2 regions of the Frankia sp. R43 genome follow, and region 1 is predicted to be linked to the other one. Evidence: predicted binding sites of a transcription regulator. Region 1 holds the regulator's gene; the other holds the start of a gene.
The links. Region 1 encodes LexA, which represses DNA repair genes until DNA is damaged. Its sites were predicted from a motif close to CGAACNNNNGTTCG; they were not measured.

Region 1 (11,012 bases):
CTGCGCGGTCCCGCCGTTCTTGTGTCTGACGGTGTCCTTCGTCCCGAATGGATCCGCCAGGCCGCCGAGGTCGCCTCCGGTACTGCCGCTGCGGGTGCGCAGGCACTGGTTCCCGCCGGGACCGGCCGGAGCTGACCGACAGGGCCGTTCCTACCGGGCGCCGGGCCGATAAACGGCTCGCGATCGCGGCAGCGGCGTGTCACCCTGGGGCTGCGGAGGTTCCGCTGCGCCGGGGCACCGAGCCCGGGTACAGCGGCACCGGCCCGCTCCCGAACGGGGCGGGCGGAATTCGACGGTCACCGTGCCGCGTTGAGAACGGATGGTATGAGTCTTCCCGCTGACGCCGCCATGGCGTCCACCCGGTACCCGAACCCGAACCTGAGCCCGAGCTTCGACGGCGACGACGGGGGCGTGGTCCTCCTCGGTGACGGCGAGGGGTTCTCCTTCTTCGACGAACAGGGCGACGGGTTCGACCTGGAGGAGCGTGGCGCGCTGCGCCGCATCCCGGGTCTCACCACCGAGCTCGAGGACGTCACCGAGGTCGAGTACCGCCAGCTCCGACTGGAGCGGGTGGTGCTGATCGGGGTGTGGACCTCCGGGACCCTCCTGGAGGCCGAGGCGTCGATGACGGAGCTCGCGGCCCTGGCCACCACCGCGGGCTCGATGGTGCTGGACGCGCTCGTGCAGCGCCGCGACCGGCCGGACACGGCGACCTTCGTCGGCTCCGGCAAGGCCCGAGAGCTCGCGGACGTCGTCGCGTCGACCGGTGCGGACACGGTGATCTGCGACGGCGAGCTGACCCCTGGGCAGCTGCGCCAGCTCGAAGAGGTCGTCAAGGTCAAGGTGATCGACCGGACGGCGCTCATTCTGGACATCTTCGCCCAGCATGCGACGTCCCGGGAGGGCAAGGCCCAGGTGGAGCTGGCCCAGCTCCAGTACATGCTCCCGCGGCTGCGTGGCTGGGGTGAGTCGATGTCCCGGGCCGCCGCGAGCAGTGGTGGCCGGGCGCCCATCGGTACCCGCGGCCCTGGTGAGACGAAGATCGAGACCGATCGGCGGCGGCTGCGCACACGGATGGCCAAGCTGCGGCGCGAGCTGGCCGCGATGGCCACCGTCCGGGAGACGAAGCGCTCCTCGCGGCGGCGGGGTGCCGTGCCGGCGGTCGCGATCGCCGGGTACACCAACGCCGGGAAGTCCTCGCTGCTCAACCGTCTGACCGGAGCCGGTGTGCTCGTCGAGGACGCCCTGTTCGCGACCCTCGACCCGACCGTGCGGCGAGCGACCCTGCCCGACGGGCGGGTGTTCACCCTGGCCGACACCGTCGGTTTCGTCCGGCATCTGCCGCACCAGATCGTCGAGGCGTTCCGGTCGACGTTGGAGGAGGTCGTGGACGCGGATCTCGTCCTGCACGTCGTCGACGGTTCGGCGCCGGACCCGATGGGGCAGATCACGGCGGTCCGTGAGGTGCTCGCCGAGATCGACGCGGCCGGGGTTCCCGAGCTCGTGGTCGTCAACAAGGTCGACGCGGTCGATCCGACGACGTTGGCAGTGCTGCGCAAGGCGGTTCCGGACGCCATCTTCGTCTCGGCTCGGTCCGGAACGGGCCTGGCGGAGCTGATCGACGCCCTCTCGGAGCGGATACCGCACCCGGAGATCGAGATGTCGCTGCTGGTGCCCTACACCCGTGGTGATCTCGTCTCCCGGATCCACCGCGACGGCGAGGTGCTGAGCGTCGAGCACACCGGCGCGGGCACGGCGGTGGCGGCCCGGGTGCCGGTGAGCCTTGCCGCCGAGCTGGAGCCCTTCAGGGTCGCTGGAGCCCTTCGGAGCTGACCGCTTCGAAACTGACCGCTTCGGAGCTGACCCCGCTTCGGAGCTGACCGAGCCGGCGGGAAGCCGAGCCAGGGGCCGCCGCCTGGCTCGGCATGGCGGCTGGCTCGATGGCCGGCTCTTCCCCAGGGGGTCAGCGCCCCCTGGGGTCGCGTTCGGGTCAGACCCGGCGCATCACGGCGACGATCCGGCCGAGGATGGTCGCGTCTTCGGCCGGGATGTCGGAGAACGCGGGGTTCTCCGGCGCCAGCCACACCCGGCCGTCGCGCTGGCGGAAGCGCTTGACCGTCGCCTCGCCGTCGATCATGGCCGCGACGATCTCGCCGTTGTCGGCGACCGGCTGCTGGCGGACGACGACGTAGTCACCGTCGCAGATCGCGGCATTGATCATCGACTGCCCGACCACCTTGAGCAGGAACAGCGTGCCCTCACCGACGATCTCCCGCGGGAGCGGGTAGACGTCCTCGACGGCCTGCTCCGCGAGGATCGGCCCGCCGGCCGCGATTCGCCCGATGAGGGGCACGTAGGTCGGGGTGCCGCCCTCGGCCGCGACGGCACCACCCACCTCCGCCGGCGTGGCGCCGGCGGAGCGCAGCCGGGCGCCCGCCTTCTGGCCGCCGATCGGCAGTACTTCCATGGCCCGCGGCCGGTTCGGGTCGCGCCGCAGGAAGCCCTTCTCCTGGAGCACCTTGAGTTGGTGCGCGACGCTGCTGGTGCTGGTCAGGCCGACAGCCTCGCCGATCTCGCGGACGCTCGGCGGATAGCCGCGCTGCTCCACCGCGGCGCGGATGACCTCGAGAATCCCCTTCTGTCGTTGCGTGAGGCCTGAGGCGTCCGCGGGGCTGTCGGGAAGATCCCGGACATTGCCGCGGGCGTCGCCTCGGCGGGTACCCCGTGCCTGGCTGGTCATCGCCTACCGCTCTCCCTGTCGATGCATCCGGCGGCGGGGCTTCGCCCGCTACCGGCTTCTCCGCGACCGGGGGCTCGGCGGTTCCGCAGCCGGCGGGCCACCCGGTCGATCTACCACTTTGTCCTATTAGTAGCTTCTGACCGGTTCGGGTGGATTTTCCGTGCTCGCTTCTTCTCGCACGATCGTCCACAACTGATCGTCCTTGACGGTAGTCGGCCGGTCGCCGAATCTCAAACGTCTGTTCGAGCGTGTCGGGGGAAGTGTGCGTGGCGACCGTGTAAGAATCGCTCAGGTGTTCGAGCGAGCGGATGCTCGCGCCTGGGAGGTTGACATGGCCGACCCCGATCTGGCCGACCCCGATCCGGCCAACGCTGATCCGGCCGACCCTGATCTTTCCCGCGCCGGTCTGGCTGATGCCGACGTGACCGACGTTGCCATTGTCGATATCGCCATTGTCGATGTTGCTGCGGCCGATCGTGACCTTCGGCCGGCCGCTGGCGACGTTGGCCTGGCTGCCGGCGATGTTGACATCGCGGATGGCGACAGGGCGCTCGGCGGGGGAGCCGGTCCCAAGTGTCGGGTGTTCCGCGTCGGCGCGGCGCGGCGGTCCGCGGCCGTCGGAGGAGGTGCGCCGGCGGCGGGCGGCCGTGGTGGTCGCGCGCGTCCGCGTCCTCGTGCTCGCCGTGGTGCGGCGGTCAGCGGGGTCGTGGTGCGCGGCCAGGCGGTGCGGGGCAGGGCCGTGCGTGGCGGTGATCGGCGGCCGGCGCATCGCTCGGCCCCTTCTCGTTGTCTCGGCAGTGGTCCTTCGCCTGCGGCGGGCCCGTGCGGCGCACAGTCGTCCTCGGCGGCGGTCGAGTGCGTCGAGGCCCAGGTCATCGAGATGCCCGGGCTGGAATGGCGTGCCCGCGCCGTCGGGTACGCGTTGCCGCCGCCCGGCGACCAGAGGCTACGGACGAGAGCACGGCGCCGGTGGCCGAGTCTGCGGCGCAGCTCGTCCCCGAGCTCGCGAGCCCTGTCCCCGGGCGCGCAACGGCCCCGCCCGGGCTCGCGACGCCGCCCGCGGCAACAGCCGCCGCTGAGGCTGACCCGGCGGGGCAGGCTCGTGTTCGCGGCGCTCGCGTGCCTGTCCGGCGCGCTGGTGCTCTCGCTGGCGTTGGTCACCGCGTCGCAGGCGTTCACGGCCACCCCGGTGGACTGTCAGGCCCACGTGGTGCGCCAGGGCGAGACGCTCTGGGAGGTGGCACGCGGGATCGACCCCGAGGCCGACACCCGTGCGGTTGTTCGTCGGCTCATGTCCCTGAACGATCTGCCCACCGCGGATCTCGTTCCCGGCCAGCCGCTCTGCCTGCCCTGACGGTGGCCCGCCCGACGGCCGGCCGCCGGGCGGGACCGGCTGCCGATCAAGTGGTGGCGGCCCCGCGGCAGCGACACGCCGGAGGAGGAGGGGCGGTGTCGGACCTGTCGGGTGCGTGCGCTACGGTGAACACAACATCTTGTAGTTACAGCACCGTAAGTCATCCACAGGTTGTGCATCGATATCCACAGGTTGTCAGTTGGCCACCCCCGGAGGGTGGTCGGCCGGTGGCATGTGGGCACCTGCTGGGGCGTGCTCCGCGTGTGGCAGCCAGGCCGCCCGGAGCGGAGAGGAGTGTGCCGTGCGCTGTCCCTTCTGCCGCCATTCCGACAGCCGTGTCGTTGACAGCAGGGAGGCCGAGGAAGGCGCCGCGATCCGGCGGCGCAGAGCCTGCTCGGAGTGTGGGCGCCGGTTCACGACGATGGAGGAAGCTTCGTTGCGGGTGCGCAAGCGTAGCGGTGCCACCGAGCCGTTCAGCCGCGCCAAGGTGATCGTGGGCGTGCGCAAGGCCTGCCAGGGGCGCCCGGTCCGGTCGGACGATCTCGCCCTGCTGGCCGAGCGGGTCGAGGAGACGGTGCGTTCCTCCGGCTCCGCGGAGGTGGCTGCCGAGGACGTCGGCCGGGCGATACTCGGCCCGCTCCGGGAGCTGGACGAGGTCGCCTACCTTCGGTTCGCCTCGGTCTATCTGGCCTTCGAGTCGCTCGCCGACTTCGAGGTGGCGATCGCGGCGCTTCGTGCCGACGCGGGGCAGAGCTCCGAAGCCGGTGGCACCCCGCTGGCGGAGTCGTCCCGGGCCGCCGGCCCGGAGCTGGGCGCCGCCGGGCTCACCCGCGGGCCGCACCTCGCCGCCGCGCCGGGCCTGCGCGCGGCCGCCGGCCCCTGAGCCGCCGCCGGCCCCTGAGCCAGGGCCGGGTGCGGCCTCGGCCAGGCCAGGCCGGGTGTGGGGCGGCCCAGGAAATCGGGGCATCCCCGGCACCGGGCGTATCACTGACAACCGCACCGGCAACCGCACCGCTCTTAACCACCGCGGACTGACCACCGCGACTGACCACAGCATCGTGATCGCGCCCTGACCGCCGCGCCACGTCGCTCCACCACCGCCACGAACCACCGCATTCGGCGGTCGCCTGCGCCACCACAGCCGTCACCGCATCGCGCACCGACGGCGTGGTCGCCTGCGCTGCCACAGATCCCAAAGCACGTCGGACCGATCAGCAACGAGGCTGATCCGGTCATTTCGGCGTGCCATCCAACGGCGGGGCCACCTGCCCGGCGAGCGCCGAGCCCGCTGTGGACCGGGCTCATCGGGCAGGTAACCCCGGCCGCCATTGTTGAACCTGTCGAAAGCGAACACGAGGAGTGCCATGACCGAGACCCGCGGCAAGGGCAGCAGATCGGCCGCGAAGGTGGCTGGCCTGAAGATCCGGCGGGTTCGAACCACGCCCGGCGTCCACCCCTACGACGAGGTGGAGTGGGAGACCCGGGACGTCGTCATGACGAACTGGCGTGACGGTTCAGTCAACTTCGAGCAGCGCGGGGTGGAGTTCCCGGCCGCCTGGTCGGTGAACGCCTCCAACATCGTTGCCAGCAAGTACTTCCGCGGCGCGCTCGGCTCGGCCGAGCGCGAGTCGTCGCTGCGCCAGCTCATCGACCGGGTCGTGCACCGCTACACAGTGGCCGGCCGCGAGAACGGCTACTTCGCCTCCGAGGACGACGCCGAGGCCTTCGAGCACGAGCTCACCTGGATGCTGCTGCACCAGGTGTTCAGCTTCAACTCCCCGGTCTGGTTCAACGTCGGGACCTCGGCGCCCCAACAGGTCTCGGCCTGCTTCATCCTCGCCGTCGACGACACCATGGAGTCGATTCTCAACTGGTACCGGGAGGAGGGGCTGATCTTCAAGGGCGGGTCCGGTGCCGGCCTGAACCTCTCCCGGATCCGGTCGTCGAAGGAACTGCTCTCCTCCGGCGGAACGGCGTCCGGCCCGGTCAGCTTCATGCGTGGCGCCGACGCCTCGGCAGGCACCATCAAGTCGGGCGGCGCGACCCGCCGTGCCGCGAAGATGGTCGTGCTCGACGTCGACCACCCCGACATCGTCGAGTTCGTGGAGACGAAGGCACGGGAGGAAGACAAGATCCGTGCCCTGCGTGACGCCGGGTTCGACATGGATCTCGGCGGCCGTGACATCGCCTCGGTGCAGTACCAGAACGCCAACAACTCGGTCCGGGTGAACGACGAGTTCATGCGGGCCGTCGTCGACGGGACGTCCTTCGACCTGCGTGCCCGGCTGGACAACCGGGTGATCGAGTCGGTGGACGCCAAGGGGCTGTTCACCACGATCGCCCAGGCGGCCTGGGAATGCGCCGACCCGGGCATCCAGTACGACGGGACGATCAACGACTGGCACACCTGCCCGGAGTCCGGGCGGATCTCCGCGTCGAACCCGTGCTCGGAGTACGTCCACCTGGACAACTCCAGCTGCAACCTGGCGTCGCTGAACCTGATGAAGTTCCTGCGGCCGGATCGCACCTTCGACGCCGAGGCGTTCGTCGCGTCGGTCGAGCTGATCATCACCGCGATGGACATCTCGATCTGCTTCGCGGACTTCCCGACCCCCGAGATCACCACGGTGACCCGGGCCTACCGCCAGCTCGGCATCGGCTACGCCAACCTGGGCGCGCTGCTCATGGCGAGCGCCCGGGCCTACGACTCCGAGGGCGGGCGCTCGCTCGCCGCGGCGATCACCTCGCTGATGACGGCGACGGCCTACCGCCGCTCGGCGGAGCTCGCCGGAACCGTCGGGGCGTACGACGGCTTCGCCCGCAACGCCGACGCGCACCGCCGCGTCGTGCGCAAGCACGCGGCGGCGAACGACGCGGTCCGCACCGTCCACGCCGAGGACGCCCGGCTGATCGCGGCCGCCTCGAAGGAGTGGGAGCGGGCGCTGTCGGTGGGGGAGAAGAGCGGATGGCGTAACGCGCAGGTCAGCCTGCTCGCCCCGACCGGGACCATCGGGCTGGCGATGGACTGCGACACCACCGGGATCGAGCCCGACCTGGCCCTGGTGAAGATGAAGAAGCTGGTCGGCGGCGCCAGCATGAAGATCGTGAACCAGACGGTGCCGGCGGCGCTGCGGGCGCTGGGCTACCCGGAGGAGACGACCGAGGCGATCGTCGAGTTCATCGCCGAGCACGGCCATGTCGTCGACGCCCCCGGCCTGCGTCCGGAGCACTACGAGGTCTTCGACTGCGCGATCGGTGACCGCGCGATCAGCCCGATGGGGCATGTCCGGATGATGGCGGCGGTCCAGCCGTTCCTGTCCGGTGCGATCTCCAAGACGGTGAACATGCCGTCCACTGCCACGGTCGCCGACGTCGAGGAGATCTACCTCGAAGGCTGGCGGCTCGGGCTCAAGGCGCTGGCGATCTACCGGGACAACTGCAAGGTCGGCCAGCCGCTGACCGATGTGAAGGGCGCGAAGCGGGACGCCGAGGCGGCCGCCGCCGCAGCCGGCACCGCCGACGCCGCGCTCGCGGGTGCCGCGGCCACCACCGGGGTCACCGCGGCCGGGCTCCCGCAGTGGCCCGCCGGCCCCGGGGAACACCGCCCGGTCCGGCGGCGGCTGCCCAAGAAGCGCCCGTCGCAGACCGTCTCGTTCACCGTCGGCGGCGCCGAGGGCTACATGACCGCCGGGTCGTACCCGGATGACGGCCTCGGCGAGGTCTTCATCAAGATGTCGAAGCAGGGCTCGACGCTCGCCGGCGTGATGGACGCCTTCTCCATCGCGATCTCCATCGCGCTGCAGTACGGCGTGCCGCTGGAGGCGTACGTCAGCAAGTTCATCAACATGCGCTTCGACCCCGCCGGCATGACCGACGACCCGGACGTGCGCATCGCCCAGTCGATCATGGACTACCTGTTCCGCCGGCTGGCGCTGGACTACCTGACCGAGGAACAGCGCGAGGAGCTCGGCATCCTCTCCGCCTCCGAGCGGACCAGGAAGCTGTCCGAGCAGTCCGGTGGCCCGGCAGCCGGCCCGGCGGAACCCGAGGTCGACATCGAGGCGCTTCGGACGTCCGCGCCGGTGGAGGGTGACGCAACGGCCGCCACCGGTGTCGGCACCGGTGGCGGTGGCGCCGATCGCGCCGCACGCAACGGGGTGGCCCCGTCGGCCGGAGTGGGCGGCCTCACCGGCCCGGCCGCGGGTGCAGGTCCGGAGCTGGTGGCGCGTGAGCTCCGCGTGGCCATGCCGGGCGGCTCGCTCACCGCGCAGACCGCCGTCGACGCCCCGCTGTGCTTCACCTGCGGGGTGAACATGCGCCCGGCCGGCAGCTGCTACGTCTGCGAGCAGTGCGGCTCCACCAGCGGCTGCAGCTGACACCGAGCGCTGGTGCGGCAGAGCACCGGCGCGGCAGGGCGGGGGTGGCGAGCGAGTCCGCCTCGCTGCCCCCACCCTGCCCGAGACCTCAGATCCGTCCCGAAGGTTTTGGCGAGTGGCGCTGCCGCGAGCTCTCAACTACGAATCCGTCGGGCCTCCGGCCACGGAATCCGCGGCACTTCTGGCACGGATTCCGCGGGCTTCCTGTCACGGATTCGTCGTGCTGTCCGTGCTGGTCAGGGCCACCTGTGGGTGGGTGGCGAGAATGTCGATGAGCAGGGCCGACGTCCAGGAGAAGCGGTTGCTGCCGGCGCCGGAGCCGTCCAGCGGCGAGTAGTACTCGAACATCGATCCGGACGCGCGGATCACCTCGACGGTGTTCGCGCGGATCGCGTCGGCGGCCTCCCGGCGGCCGTAGCGGTCGAGCCCGTCGGCGATCAGCCAGTTCATGTTGACCCAGACGGGGCCCTGCCAGTAGCAGCGGGGCAGGAAGGCCGGGTCGTCGGTCGGGACGCTGGCGATGCCGTACTTCGCCCAGTACCGCGGCGACAGGAGGGTCTTGACCAGGCCGTCGACCTGGTCGTCCGGGACGACGCCGGCGTAGAGCGGCAGGAAGCTCGCGATGGTGGGGTGGTGCAGGAGCTCGCCGGTGCGGAAGTCCCGGCTGAAGTAGAGACCGTCCGACCACAGTTCACCCATGGCCGCGCGGCTGCGCCGCATCGACCGGGAGAGCCAGCGGGGGATGGGGATGCCCGCCTCGTCGGCGATCGTCACGAGGTGCTCGTTCGCGCGGATCAGGATCGCGTTGAAGGCGACGTCCTGAACCAGCGGGACGAAGGTGTCCCGGATGGTGCGGAAGTCGTAGCGGCTGCGGCGCAGCTCGCGGACGATCCGGTACAGCGTGAACAGGTCAGCGGAGGTCAGCCGCTCGTCCGGCGGCACCTCCTTGGAGTCGCGGCGCAGCGCGTCGAGCGCGTCGTCGCCGTTGATCCGGCGCAGCGCCCGCACGGTGCGCGGGGCGACCGGCTTGGTCATCTCCATCCAGGTCGGGGTGTTGTCCATGCCCGACTCCCAGGAGTGGACCAGCGCGACCAGCCCGCTGTCGTCGGGGTCGCGCTCGCGGTAGAGCCACTCGTGGAACCGGATCAGCCCGGGTGCCAGGCGCCGGTAGAAGTCGACCCGCTCGTCGCGGGTCATGGCCTCCCCGACCCGGACGGCCGCCTCGGCGATCATCGGTGGCTGGGTGACCCCGGTCGACTGGACCCCGCCCGCGGTGGTGCACACACGGTCGCAGCGCCAGCGCTGCGGGCCCGCATGGTAGTAGTCGGTCGTCTCCGCGAAGATCACGTGCGGGATCATGCCGCCCGGCCACTGGCCCCGCAGCAGGGAGAGCAGCTCGGCCGCGGCCCGGGCGGGGTCGAGGTGGCGCAGCCCGATGGCGATGAAGCAGCTGTCCCACAGCCACTGGTGTGGGTAGAGAGTCGGCGACGGACGGGTGATGTCGCCGAGGTCGTTCGCGCGCAGGACGCCGACGGCCGTCTCGCGCAACGCGGCGAGGTCGGCCGGCAGCGGAATCTCGCCGGCTGGCGACGGCACGGGTGGTGCCGGCGGCGTGGCGGGCGCTGACGGTGCCGCGGGCACCGTTGTGCCGGCGGGGGACCCGGCGGCCTCGACAGTGGTGGGCATCACATCGACCGGGTCGGCCGGGCCGGCGGGGCGGGGGACGTCGACAGCGGGCACGGCACCGCTGCCGGCGGGGTCCGCCAGTGGCCGGTTGGGGCCTGCCGATCCCACCGTGGGGTGGTCGGCGGCACGGCCGGTCGGCGTCTCCGGCGGCGCCGCGGCAGGGGAGGCGCCACGCGCGGAGGCCGGCGTGATCGGGCTGGACGAGGACTGCGCGGGCATCGGGGAAACCGACATCGTGAGAGAGTAGCGGTTACACCCCGTGCTCGTCTGGTGGGGGTCCCCGGCGCGGCCAGGGGTGGTGGAAGAAGGTTGCGCGGGGGCTACCGGAGCGTTGCATCGGGCGCGTCGTTCGCCGATGAATCAGCAAAAACGCCAGGTTCGGGGCTCCTGTGGTGGGTGTGGGGTGGCGTGGGTGGCCGAGGCGCCCGGTGTGGTGGGGGGCTCGCCGCGCGGCGGGGGCGTGCACCACGAGTCGTTACCGAGAGTGATCATCGGTCTGACTGCGGGAAGATCTACGTCAGGGTCCGCCTCTGGCCGGCTGGTGCGCGCCGACTCCGCCGTGTGGGCGAAGAAGTCGCGGTTCGGTGGCGCAGCGGGGTGAGGGTCGATGCGGTCCGTGAGCGTCGCGAGTCGTTACCCGGAATACATCCGTCGGCGACGGCGGGCTGGTTGTCTGTGGATCGGCTCACGTCGTGCCGGCGGCCGTGTGGTTCGGATGTGATCCGTCTCTCGCTGGTGGCGGCGCTCCGGATGGGTGAAGAGGCGCTCATGGGGGTACGGAGTCGGTCTGTCGGTGGCCTGATCGTCTCTCTGTGGCATCGGCGCAGCTGGTTGGATGGTGTTCGCGGGCGGAGGG
Region 2 (11,012 bases), on a different contig from region 1:
CTCGGCGGGCTCTAGGGTGCGTTTGTCGGCCTTCCAGCCGAACGGGCGGCGTGAACCGACCGGTACGCCCCGTTCGGCCTGCTGGCGGTGCGCTCGCTTGACCCGCCGTGAGGTGTCCTGACTCGCTTTGTTCGCTGAGACGGCCTGCGCGCGGGCGTTCGCCCGGCCATGATCCGTTGTGAGATCAACACCAGGGCCCACGATCGGACGGCCGTACAGCTCCACGACCTCGATCGCGTCTTCCAGGTCGCGCAGGTCTCGGGTCAAACGGTCCAGGTCGTAGACCACGGCACCGTCAATCTCTCCGGCGCGTAGGTCGGCGAGCATCCTGGTGTAGTCCGGCCGGATCACCCGCAAGACCATCGTGCCGTCCGGCTGCACGACCCGCTTCTTACGCCACGCGCTTTTCTTGTCCTCGTAGACCTCCACGACCTCACCGCCGAACTCTTCGGCGTAGTCGTGGCCGTCTTCGTCCTGGCGCTCTAGCGCGTCGTCACCCCCGGTGAGCTGCGAATACCGGCGGTACAAGCCCAGTTTCAGTCCGTCCAACTTTGTCATGTTAAAAGGCTACTTCGTGTGCCTTCCCCGTCGCCGAGGAACTGCACTTCCGGCGGGCCGCCGACCGGCTCGGAATCGCTCAGCCCCCGCTCTCCAGGGCGATCCGCGACCTGGAACGTCAGTTGGGTGTGCGGCTGCTCGAACGCACCACCCGCTCCGTCGTGCTCACCCCGGCCGGCGAGGGCCTGCTCCGGGACGCCCGGATCGCCCTCGACGCGGTCGGTGCCGCCGCGGCCCGAGCCCGCCACGCCGGCCTGCCCGAACCGCGGCTGCGTCTCGCGCTCAAAGCCGACTACGACGCCGGCCTGCTACCGCGGATCATTGCTGCCTACGAGCGTGCGGACGTGGCCATCCCGGTCGATCTGATCCTCGGCGGGCGGGATGAACAGGCCCCGGCGCTGCGGGAGGGCCGGGCCGACGTCGCGCTGCTTCCCGCACCTTTCGACGATCGCGACCTGGAGTTCGAGCCGCTGCTGACCGAACCCCGCCTGGTGGCGCTGGCGGCGACCGACCCGCTCGCCGCCCGCCCCGACCTGTACCTGGCCGACCTCGCCGGCAGGCTCCTACCGGACGGATCGCCGGCCGACCAGGCCGACTCGAGACTGGCCGACCATCCCAGCCGTGTCCCTCCGGGAGGCCCTCTCGTGCGGGGCCCTGCTGTGGGAAGCCCTGCTGTGGGAAGCCCGGGGGCGGGAGGCTTTGGCGTGGGAGGTCCGGGGGTGGTCAGTGGGGCCGGCGGGTACCGGCCTGCGGCGGCTGACACTCCGTCCCCGGCTTCGTCCGTCGCTTCCGTGGCGGCTCCGGCGGTGCTTCCGGCCGCCGACCGCCCTCGGGACCTCGCGCAGATCTTCAGCCTGGTCGAGCTGGGAAGGATCGTCTGGTTTCCCCCTGCCTCGCTGGTCCGGCGCCACCCCAGGCCGGACATCGCCTACCGGTCTGTCCGCGATCTTGCTCCTTCCACCCTCGCCGTGGCCTGGCCGCGAAACTCCCGCTCGCCGGCTGTCGCAGCCATGGTGCGTGCCGCGATAGACGTCGCCGCCACTGTCACTGCCACGTCCACATCCGGCCCACCTTTTGCCCCGGCATCCGGCGGATTCGCCTCCGCTTCGGCGACCTCGGCCTCTGCATCCGCTTCCGGGTGAGCGCCGGCTTCGCCGCAAGAACGGCGACGCCGTGGCCGAAAGGTCGGGCGAAACGCCGGGTACCGACGTAGCCTGCAGGCGAGTGCACCACCCGCGCCGGAAACCGTCATCGCTCCAGAGTCCGTTCATGACGAGTTGGGGCCCAGCTCGAGCGGACCGGAATTCTTCCGGCCCGCTTCACCGAAAGTTGGTTGATGGGGCGGTCGGATTTTCGACGCCTGACGATAGTCCTTCAGATGCTGAAATATCTTGGGGGCTAACAAGTCGATTCCTTCGGTGGAATACGGCGAGATTTCATGCGAGTTCACCGGCTGGGTTGATGTGCAGCCCGCAGGCAGTTATCTCCGGGAGGGTAGGGGCGTTCCGTATCTTCGTCGAGGTCTACCTCAAGGTCGGTCCGCAGGGCGAATCGGCGCACTGGAGATAGACGGCTATCTGATCGATTTCTGAAGATTTAACCTATTTAGTGGTGTTCCTGTTCCGGTGTCGCCGGAGGGCCTCGGCTTTTCATTGATTACCCGCCGAAATTCGGATGTGGGATCCGTGCTTGATGCGAGGTTGCCGGCTGGGGATCTGTCTGTCAAGGCGGTCTGGGTGGCCGGTGAACTCGTTGTGTCCTCCGTTCTCCGGCTCGTTCTTCGCGGTCGTTTCCGGGTTTAGCATCACCAGTGTGATCGAACGCCCGTTCGATGTGTTTCCGGACCGGAGGTGTGGTGCCATGGCCCCCCGCACGCCCTCGATCGTCATCAACGCGACCGACCCGACCGACCCGACCGGCCCGCCGGTTCCCGGCGGCGGGCCGGAGGTGGGGGTTCCGGTCGCTCATCGGGTGTTCGAGGGGTGGTTGAGCGAGTGTCTGGAGCGGCTTCGGGTGGCGGTGGCGGGGATCGCGGCGGCGCAGGCGGTGGCGATCCGGGTGCAGGCGGAGCTTGCCGCGGCCCGGCCGCCGGAGGGGTATGACGAGCTGGGTCTGTTCGGTTCGGTGGTGGCGGGTGAGGTGGCGGGGGTGATGCGGATCTCGACGGGGTCGGCGGAGTGGCATCTGGATTTCGCCGATCAGGTGGTCCGCCGGATCCCGGCCGGGTTGGAGGCGTTGGCGGCGGGGGTGTTGGACCTGCCGCGGCTGACGTCGTTGGAACGTGCGACCGCCCCGTTGGATGTCGGGCTTGCCGGCCGGGTCGTGGACCACGTCCTCGCGAAGGGGCCGCGGGCGCATCGGAGGTCGTTCACGGCGGCGTGCCGCCGGGGGGTGATCAAAATCGATCCGGAGGGTGCGGCGCGGCGGTCTGAGGAGCGGTGTCGGGAGCGGCGGGTGTGGGTGGAGCCGGAGGAGGACGGGATGGCGGTGTTGGGGGCGTTGCTGCCCGCGGACGGCGCGTTGGCCTGCCGGAAGCGGATCGAACGGATCGCCGACGCGACGATCGTGGACAGGGCCGAAGAGGACGGTCGGAGTCGGGATGAGGTGCGTGCGGACACGTTGATGGATCTGATCCTGGGCCGGTACGGGCAGCCCGGGCCGGCGGGTGCGGCAGGTGCGGATGTGCAGGTGATCGTTCCGATCGGGACGTTGCTCGGCCTGGACGCCGATCCCGGTGAGTTGGTGGGGTACGGGCCGATTCCCGCGGTGGTGGCGCGGGAGATCGCGTCACGGCCTGCGTCGACGTGGCGGCGGATGCTCACCGATGGGCTGGGCTCTCTGGTGGAGCTGGGAGAGCGGCGGTATCCGAGTCCGGGGCAGAGGCGTCATGTGCAGGTCCGGAACCCGTGTTGCACGTTTCCGCATTGCACCCGTGGGGCGTGGCGTTGCGATCTGGACCACACTCGGCCGTACGCCGCGGGTGGGAAGACGCTGGTGGAGAATCTGGGGCCGTTGTGTCGGCGGCATCATCGGGTGCGTCATCACAGTCGGTGGCGGGTGGTCCAGCCTCGGCCGGGGGTGTTCTGCTGGACGAGTCCGACCGGCCGCCGCTATGAGGTCCGACCGCATTCGTATCTCGACGGGGAGAGCACCACCATCGACCACGGCACCACCACCGAAAACGATCAACCGTGGTGAGTGGCCTGCGCGTGCGGGTGGTGCCGGGCCGCCTACTCGTTTCGGCAGGTCCGCTAGCTGGAATGTCCGACCAGGGCCAGATGGTGGACGAACCAGTCACGGGCCAGCACCGCCACCGCCTCCAGGGCGCCCGGCTGCGTGAACAGGTGGGTGGCAGCAGGTACCACCGCGAGGCGGCTCTCACACCGCAGCTGACTCTGCGCTTCCCGGTTGAGGTCGAGCACGAGCTCGTCGCGCTCACCCACGATCAGCAGTGTGGGGGCGGACACCCGAGCCAGCCGGGATGCAGCCAGGTCTGGTCGCCCGCCGCGGGAGACGACAGCGGTGACTGGCGGGCCGAACTCGGCTGCCGCCCACAGAGCCGCCGCGGCGCCGGTACTCGCACCGAAGTATCCGACGGGAAGGTAGGCGATATCGGGCTCCTCACGCAGCCAGCGGGTGACGCGGATCAGGCGGCGGGCGAGGGTGTCGATGTCGAACACGTTCTCCCGGTCGAGTTCCTCCTCGGGCGTGAGCAGGTCGAACAGCAGAGTGGCCAGGCCGGCGTCGACCAGGACGTCGGAGACGTACCGGTTGCGTGGGCTTTGGCGGCTGCTGCCGCTCCCGTGGGCGAACACGACCAGACCGTGCGGATGGTCGGGAACGGTGAGATCGCCACTCAGTTTTGTCGTGTCTGTTGGAATTCGGACCTCGACGGCATGCGCCGGCGATGCGCCACCGGTCCTCGCGGTGCCTGCGGTCCCGTTGGCATGCACGGTGTGACCGGCCGCCGGGGCGGCGATGAGGGCGGCCCGATGCAGCAGGTCGGTGACCTCTTCATCCGCGGTCTGGGTGAAGTCGACGTAGAAGGCGCCGATGGCGAAGAACTCGTCCGGGGTGGCCAGGCAGACCACCTCCTCGGCGAACTGGTGCAGCCACGCGATCCGTTCCGGCGGACCGACGGGGGCGGCGAGGACAACCCGGGTGGCGCCGGCAGCCCGGACCGCCTGGCAGGCAGCGGCAGCGGTCGCGCCGGTCGCGATCCCGTCGTCAACCACGACCACGGTGCGGCCGGCCAACGGCGCCCGGGGCTGCGATCCACGGAAGCGTCGGATCCGGCGGTCCAGCTCCACCCGTTCGCGGGCTTCCACCGCGTGGAGATCGGCCGGGGTGATGCTGGTCAGCAGCCGGGTCTCGTCGTTGACGACCAGCACGCCTCCCTCGGCGATGGCGCCCATCGCCAGTTCCGGCTGCACTGGTACACCGAGCTTGCGGACGACGATGACGTCCAGCGGTGCGCCGAGCGCCCGGGCGACCTCGTAGGCGACGACGACACCTCCTCGCGGAAGACCGACGACCACCACCTGCTGGCCGCGGAGATACGCCAGTCGTCGGCCGAGTTCCTGCCCCGCATGTTCGCGATTCTGGAAGAGCATCTCGCCCCTCCCTTCCACCCGCTGACTGCTCCTGCGCCGCGCAAAACCCCCGTTTCTTCCTGCCCCGCTGTCTGGCGTCGGAACGTCGGAGCGGCACTGGGCTGACAGGCGGCTCGGCTCGTGCGCTCAGCTGGTTCAGCGGTTCAGCGCGCGGAGCACGTAGTCGACCGCGGAGATCGGCGGGGTCCTGCCCTCTCCCCAGGTGGCGGTCGCGTCGAGGCCCACCTGCTCGGCGCGTTCGGAGAGCGCACGGGCGTGCCAGGGGTGGTGGAACATGACGTCGGCACCCAGCGGCAGAGCCTCCGGCGTTCTGGTGTTCGCCGCCCAGAAGGGGACGTCCGAGGCGTCCATCAGGCCGAGCATGTCGACGTTGTGCCGATAGGTGACGATGTCCGGCCGGGTGACGTCGCCGAACTGCTTGATCCCGTAGAAGGCGAGCATGCGCCTGCCCTCGGGGACGGCTTCGATGAGCTTCATGAGACCTGGTTTGAGCTGGTCGGCGTAGTCGGCGAAGACGTCGTCACCCCACCGCACGATGTCGTAGGTGGCCTGGGTCTGGTTCACCGCGACGGCCTGTGGCCGGGTCGACATCCGGGCGACGGGGTCGGTGGAGTCCGGGTCCGCGAGGTCGTCGTGGAAGCCGAGCCACAGCGCGGTGCCAGCACCCGCCGAGTTACCGAGGAGGGCGATCCGGTTCGGATCGATGCCGAACGAGTCCGCGTGGTAGCGGATGTACTGCAGGCAGCGCGCCACGTCGGTCATCGGTTTGATGACACCCTCGTCGTCCTCGGCTCCGAGAAGCCGGTAGTTCATGCTGGCGACCGCCGTCCCGGCGGACAGCAGCCGCGCCGGGGTCGAACCGGTGGCTGCGGGGTCGTCGAACCCGTTCGTCCAGAAAGTGGACTTGTCCCCGTTGATGAACCCGCCTCCGTGCAGATAGATGACGAGCGGCACAGCGGACGCAGCGCCAGCAGGGGCAGGGGCCGACGTGGACGCCGACGCGGTCGCGGATGTCCGCGCGGATGCCGGAAGCGCGATGTCGAAGGCGTTGAGCCGGTCCGCTCCGCAGGAGACGTCGGTGGCGAACCGGACGTCGCTGGCGGTGCCGGTGTCGAACGAAGGGCCGGCGAACGAGATTTCCAGTGGCGCTGGCCGGGGAGTCGGCGCGGCGGCCCGGGAGTCCGCCATCCCCGCGGTGCGCGCGGAGTCCGGTTGGCTGTCAGTCGAGGAGCCGCAGGCGGCCAGCCCGCCGGCCAGGGCGAGACCGGTCATGGCGGAGAGAATCCGGCGTGCGTTCATCCGTGGTCTCCTCGAAGCTGGGCCGGAGAATGAAGGGACCATACTCGGCTGGAACCGGTCCTATGTGGGTCGGCATTGCTGATACCGAGATTCCGGGCGTCTGGCTTCGGGTGTGACGTGTGATTGCATGCCGTGAGGTGATGTCGGTGTACCGCGAATATCAGCCACCCGGTGCCGTGGCGCCGGTGGTGGCCTGCCTGTGGGAGCAGGAGCCGGCCGGTGACCACGTCCAGCGGGTGGTGCCGGACGGATGCGTCGATCTGATCTGGCTCGCCGGGCGTGAGCTGGTGGTGGCGGGGCCCGACACCCGTTTCCGCGACGTGGCGCTGCCTGCGGGGGCGTTGTCCTCCGGCGTCCGGCTGCGTCCTGGCGCTGCAGGCGTGGTGCTCGGTGCCCCCGCGTGCGATGTACGTGATCTCCAGATCGATGTGGATCTTCTCTGGGGTGGTCAGGCGTCCCGGAACGCGGGCGACAGCACGGCCGAGCTTCGGGGCCGGCTGGCCGAGGCTGCCCCGGCGCGCAGGTTGGAGCTGCTGGTAGACGTGGTGACCCGCCGGGCCACGGCCCGCCCGGACCCGCTGGTCCGGGCCGCGGTGCGCCACCTTACGTATCCGGGCGCGCGGGTCTCGGTCGTCGCGGCGGAACTCGGGGTCGGCGAGCGTCAGCTTCACCGCAGAATGCTGGGTGCGGTCGGATACGGCCCCAAGATGTTCGCCCGGGTCGCGCGGCTGAGACGGCTGGTGACACTCATCCAGGGGCCAGACTCGTTCTCCTTCTCCTTGGCATCCGTCGCCGTCGCCGCCGGCTATGCGAGCCAGTCGCACATGAACGACGAGGTCCGCCGCCTGACCGGGACCACGGCCGTCCGATTTCTGGAAGACGCCACCGTGACCGCGGCCTAACGTCACCCGCATGCCTGTCGACATCGCATCCGCCGAGCAGTTCGTGCTGGCCAACGGCCGCCTGCTGGAGCGGCACATACTGGCCCGGCTCCTGCACGGCGCGCCGGCGGCGCTGGTGCTGGACGCGCTGCGTGCCTACCGCAACGCGGACGGCGGCTTCGGGCACGCCCTCGAACCCGACGTCCGGACCCCGGGCAGCGAGCCGACCGCGGCCCTGCAGGCGATCGAGGTGCTCGCAGCCGCGGGCGCGCCGGCCGATCCGATGGTGGCCGGCGCCGCTGCCTGGGTGGCGGCGATCGCCCTTCCGGATGGCGGTGTGCCCTTCGTGTTGCCCGGTGCGGCGGCCCATCCGCACGCGCCGTGGATGGTGCCCAGCGAAGGAGGATCCCAGCTGACGTTCGCGTTCGCGGGTGCTCTGGGGCAGCTGCTCTCCGGTGTCGAGCCGCGCGCACGCGCCGCCGATGCCACGCGGATGTGGCTGGAGCGTGCGACCGAATGGTGCTGGGCGGCCCTGGCGGATCCGGAGTCGCTCGGCGGCTACGTGCTGAAGTTCGCGCTGGACTTTCTCGACCGGGCACCCGACGCGGAACGCGCCAGGCGATCGATCGAGGCACTGCGGCCCCATATCGGAGCCGACGGCTCGGTTCCGGTGCCCGGCGGCATCGAGGGCGAGCGGCTGACCGCGCTGGACCTGTCCCCGCGGCCAGGGCTGCGCAGCCGGGCCCTGTTCAGCGACGAGCAGATCGGTGCAGGGCTGGACCAGCTCGAACAGGGGCAGCGCACGGACGGCGGGTGGACATTCGGCTGGCTCGGATGGTCACCGGCGCAGACGGTGGAATGGCGCGGCATCGTGACGGTGCGCGCGATCGTCACCCTCGCCGCCCACGACCGCATCCCGCACCCGGCCCTCGCCGCCGCGCACCCCTGACGCCACGCCGGTGGCGACAGCGGCAGCCATCAGGTCCCGCCGCGCCGCGGGCAGTCCGGGGTAGGCCGGGAGGAAGATCAGGCCGGCGAGCACCTGGGCGGCGCCCGGCGGCGCGGGTTCGACCGCGGCGATCTGACTGGTGGCGGGGGTCGCGTCGATGCCGGCGGCGCGCAGCTCACGGACCACGCGATCCGGGTCGTCAACGGTGACGGGGAAGACCCAGTGGGTGTGCTGCGGCGCGGCGGCACCCGGGCGAAGCACCCCCGGGCCGAGCGCGGCGGCGAATGCCTCGCCGGCCTCGGTGCGGCGGCGCAGCCGGTGCGAGGGGAACCGGGCCAGCCGCCGGGCGACGGTGCGGGCCAGCGCGTCGCAGGGCCTGCGCCGCAGCCACCGGGTGAAGCCGGGTTCGTCCCGCGGCACCCGGGAACGCACCAGAGCGGTCGGGTCCAGCCGCCCCCCACCGAACAGGAGCCCGTACGGCACCGGATGGGACGCGACGAGCGCCACCAGGCAGGTGAGCACCTTCGATGCGTAGGAGCGCCGGGACTGTTCGGGCCAGCCGTCCTGCCGGGCCCGCATGGCGGCGGCGAGCCCGGGCGGGCGTACCCAGGCGACCGCTCCGCCCATCGCGGTCGCGGTCTTGAGCAGCCCGAAGCTGAACAGGGACACGTCGGCCTGCGGATCACCCCGGTCGTCCGGTCCCTGGAGGGACTGCGCACAGTCCTCAACGAGGAGAAGACCGTGGTCGCGCGCTGCCCGCGCGGCGGCGTCCATCGATGACCGTGCGCCGAAGAGGTGCGTGACGACCAGGACCCGGGTCTGCTCGGTGATGGCCGCGTCCAGCGCCCGCTCGTCAACGGCGAGGGTGTTGGGGTCGATGTCCACCGGGACGGCCCGCAGTCCGTGCAGCTCGATGAGCCGCACCATGTCCGGGTGGGTCACCGCGGAGATCGCGACCTCGCTTCCGTGGGGAACCTCGGCGGCGCTAAGCAGCAGGTGGAAGGCGGACCGCACCGACAGGCACAACAGGCCGTCCTCGAGCTGTCCCCACCTGGCGGCTCCGGTGCTGGCACCGGTGGTGAGCCGGGATCCGGAGACGTCCGCCGACCGGCGGCGGGTGCGGGACCAAGTCCCGGTAGCCCCGATGGCCCCGATGGCCCCGATGGCCCCGATGGCCCCGATGGCCCCGATGGCCACGGCGAGCAGGGCGGCCAGGACGTCAGCCATGGTCGCGTCGATGCGGTGACGGACGAATAATGCCACGAACAGGTACTTATCACCCGCACCGGAAGCGGTTCAGCGGGGTGGAACAAGGCCGGTCGGGCCCACAGATCCGAGCCCTCTCCGACCGCTTCTTGATCCCGCGTAAGCGCGTGTGCTGCTCGTCGACACCGGCTTTCCGGCGGCGGCGCTCCCGTGGGGTGCGCCGTCCTCCCTGGTGTTCTGGACAGCGGTCTCGCAGCTTTTGCGGGATGACGCGGTACCGCGCGGTTGCGCTGTACGAGGGTGTTGTCGCTGATCGGGAGCGGGTGCTCGGGCCCGATCACCCTTCGACGCGGAACGCCAGGGCGTTGCTCGCCGAGGTGTCCGCTTCGACGCCCGGCGAAGCCTGACCCCGATCTGGATGCCCCGCTCCCGGGAACGTCACGTCGTTTCCGTGGACGTCTCCGTGGACGTCGGCTCGGAGACGCTGATGTGGCGGGGCTGGCTGCGGTGGGCCTTCGGCAGGCGCAGTGTCAGGACGCCGCAGTCGAGGCTGGCGGTTGTCGTATCCGGGTTGACCTCGCCGGGGACGGCGATCGCGTGCTCGAAACGACCGGTGCGCCGGCCCTGGCGGCGTAGGGTTCCGCGGGCTTCCCGTTCCCTGACCTCGCCACTCACCGTCAGCTCGTTGTCCCGCAGGTCGATCGACAGATCCTCGGACCGGACACCGGGCAGCTCCAGCTCCACGATGAAGGCGTCGTCGGTCTCCTCGATGTCCAGGCCGGGCGTCCGGCCGGCCAGGACGCCGTAGGGCCGGCGTTCGCCTCCGACGACGTCACCGAGCAGGCTGCCCATTCGGCTCCAGGCGTCCTCGATCTCGCGGAACGGGTCCCAGCGGACGGTCGGGAGCGGTCGGTCGCCCCCGGCGCGCACAGGATGAGACATGATCGTGGTACCTCCCTCGATGCCCTCGGTCGGCTACCTGGCGATGGTCTGTCCGCGCCGTCCGACCGGCAACTCGGGCGGGCGCAGGCGGCCTGATCGGCCTGATCGGGTACGGCAGGAGCCGCTACGGCCCACCGAACGCTCGCCGAGTTTTGGGGCGGCAACCAGTGGTATCGCACAGTCAGGCGCCATCGGTCCGGTGAGACAGCATCGGCGGGTCCGGTGACACAGACGACGGCGGCCGGTGATCGTGGTTCTCCCACGGGTGCTGGAAAACCCGCGAGCCAGGTGCGCGCCCGTGACGGCTTTCGGCGGCAACCGCCCGTTTTCGGTGGCAACGCTGCGCAGGACGATCCCCCAGCGGGAGGACATTGTGGGAAAGGCTGTTGGAATAGACCTGGGGACGACCAACTCGGTTATCGCGGTCGTCGAGGGCGGTCAGCCGACCGTCGTTCCCAACTCCGAGGGCTCGCGCACGACACCGTCGGTGGTCGCCTTCACGGAGAGCGGCGAGCGGCTGGTGGGTGAGCTGGCGCGCCGGCAGGCGATCCTCAACCCGAAGGG

Region 2: ACG83_RS08140 (HNH endonuclease signature motif containing protein) is a predicted target of LexA. The motif match lies at 2,376-2,389, and genes of this name have one in related genera.

What each region holds. Positions count from the first base shown of each region.
Region 1 is NZ_LFCW01000001.1:1,369,759-1,380,770, reverse strand. Features, by position in the region: gene dapF (diaminopimelate epimerase) at 1-135, shown strand, start outside; gene hflX (GTPase HflX) at 325-1,833, shown strand; gene lexA (transcriptional repressor LexA) at 1,991-2,740, opposite strand; gene ACG83_RS05165 (LysM peptidoglycan-binding domain-containing protein) at 3,843-4,094, shown strand; gene nrdR (transcriptional regulator NrdR) at 4,396-4,977, shown strand; gene ACG83_RS05155 (vitamin B12-dependent ribonucleotide reductase) at 5,459-8,470, shown strand; gene ACG83_RS05150 (amylo-alpha-1,6-glucosidase) at 8,678-10,375, opposite strand.
Region 2 is NZ_LFCW01000002.1:114,389-125,400, reverse strand. Features, by position in the region: gene ACG83_RS08150 (recombinase family protein) at 1-558, opposite strand, end outside; gene ACG83_RS47715 (LysR substrate-binding domain-containing protein) at 600-1,700, shown strand; gene ACG83_RS08140 (HNH endonuclease signature motif containing protein) at 2,419-3,756, shown strand; gene ACG83_RS08135 (phosphoribosyltransferase family protein) at 3,810-5,171, opposite strand; gene ACG83_RS08130 (alpha/beta hydrolase) at 5,307-6,470, opposite strand; gene ACG83_RS08125 (helix-turn-helix domain-containing protein) at 6,611-7,372, shown strand; gene ACG83_RS42110 (hypothetical protein) at 7,383-8,300, shown strand; gene ACG83_RS08120 (aminotransferase class I/II-fold pyridoxal phosphate-dependent enzyme) at 8,190-9,563, opposite strand; gene ACG83_RS08115 (Hsp20/alpha crystallin family protein) at 9,945-10,448, opposite strand; gene dnaK (molecular chaperone DnaK) at 10,822-11,012, shown strand, end outside.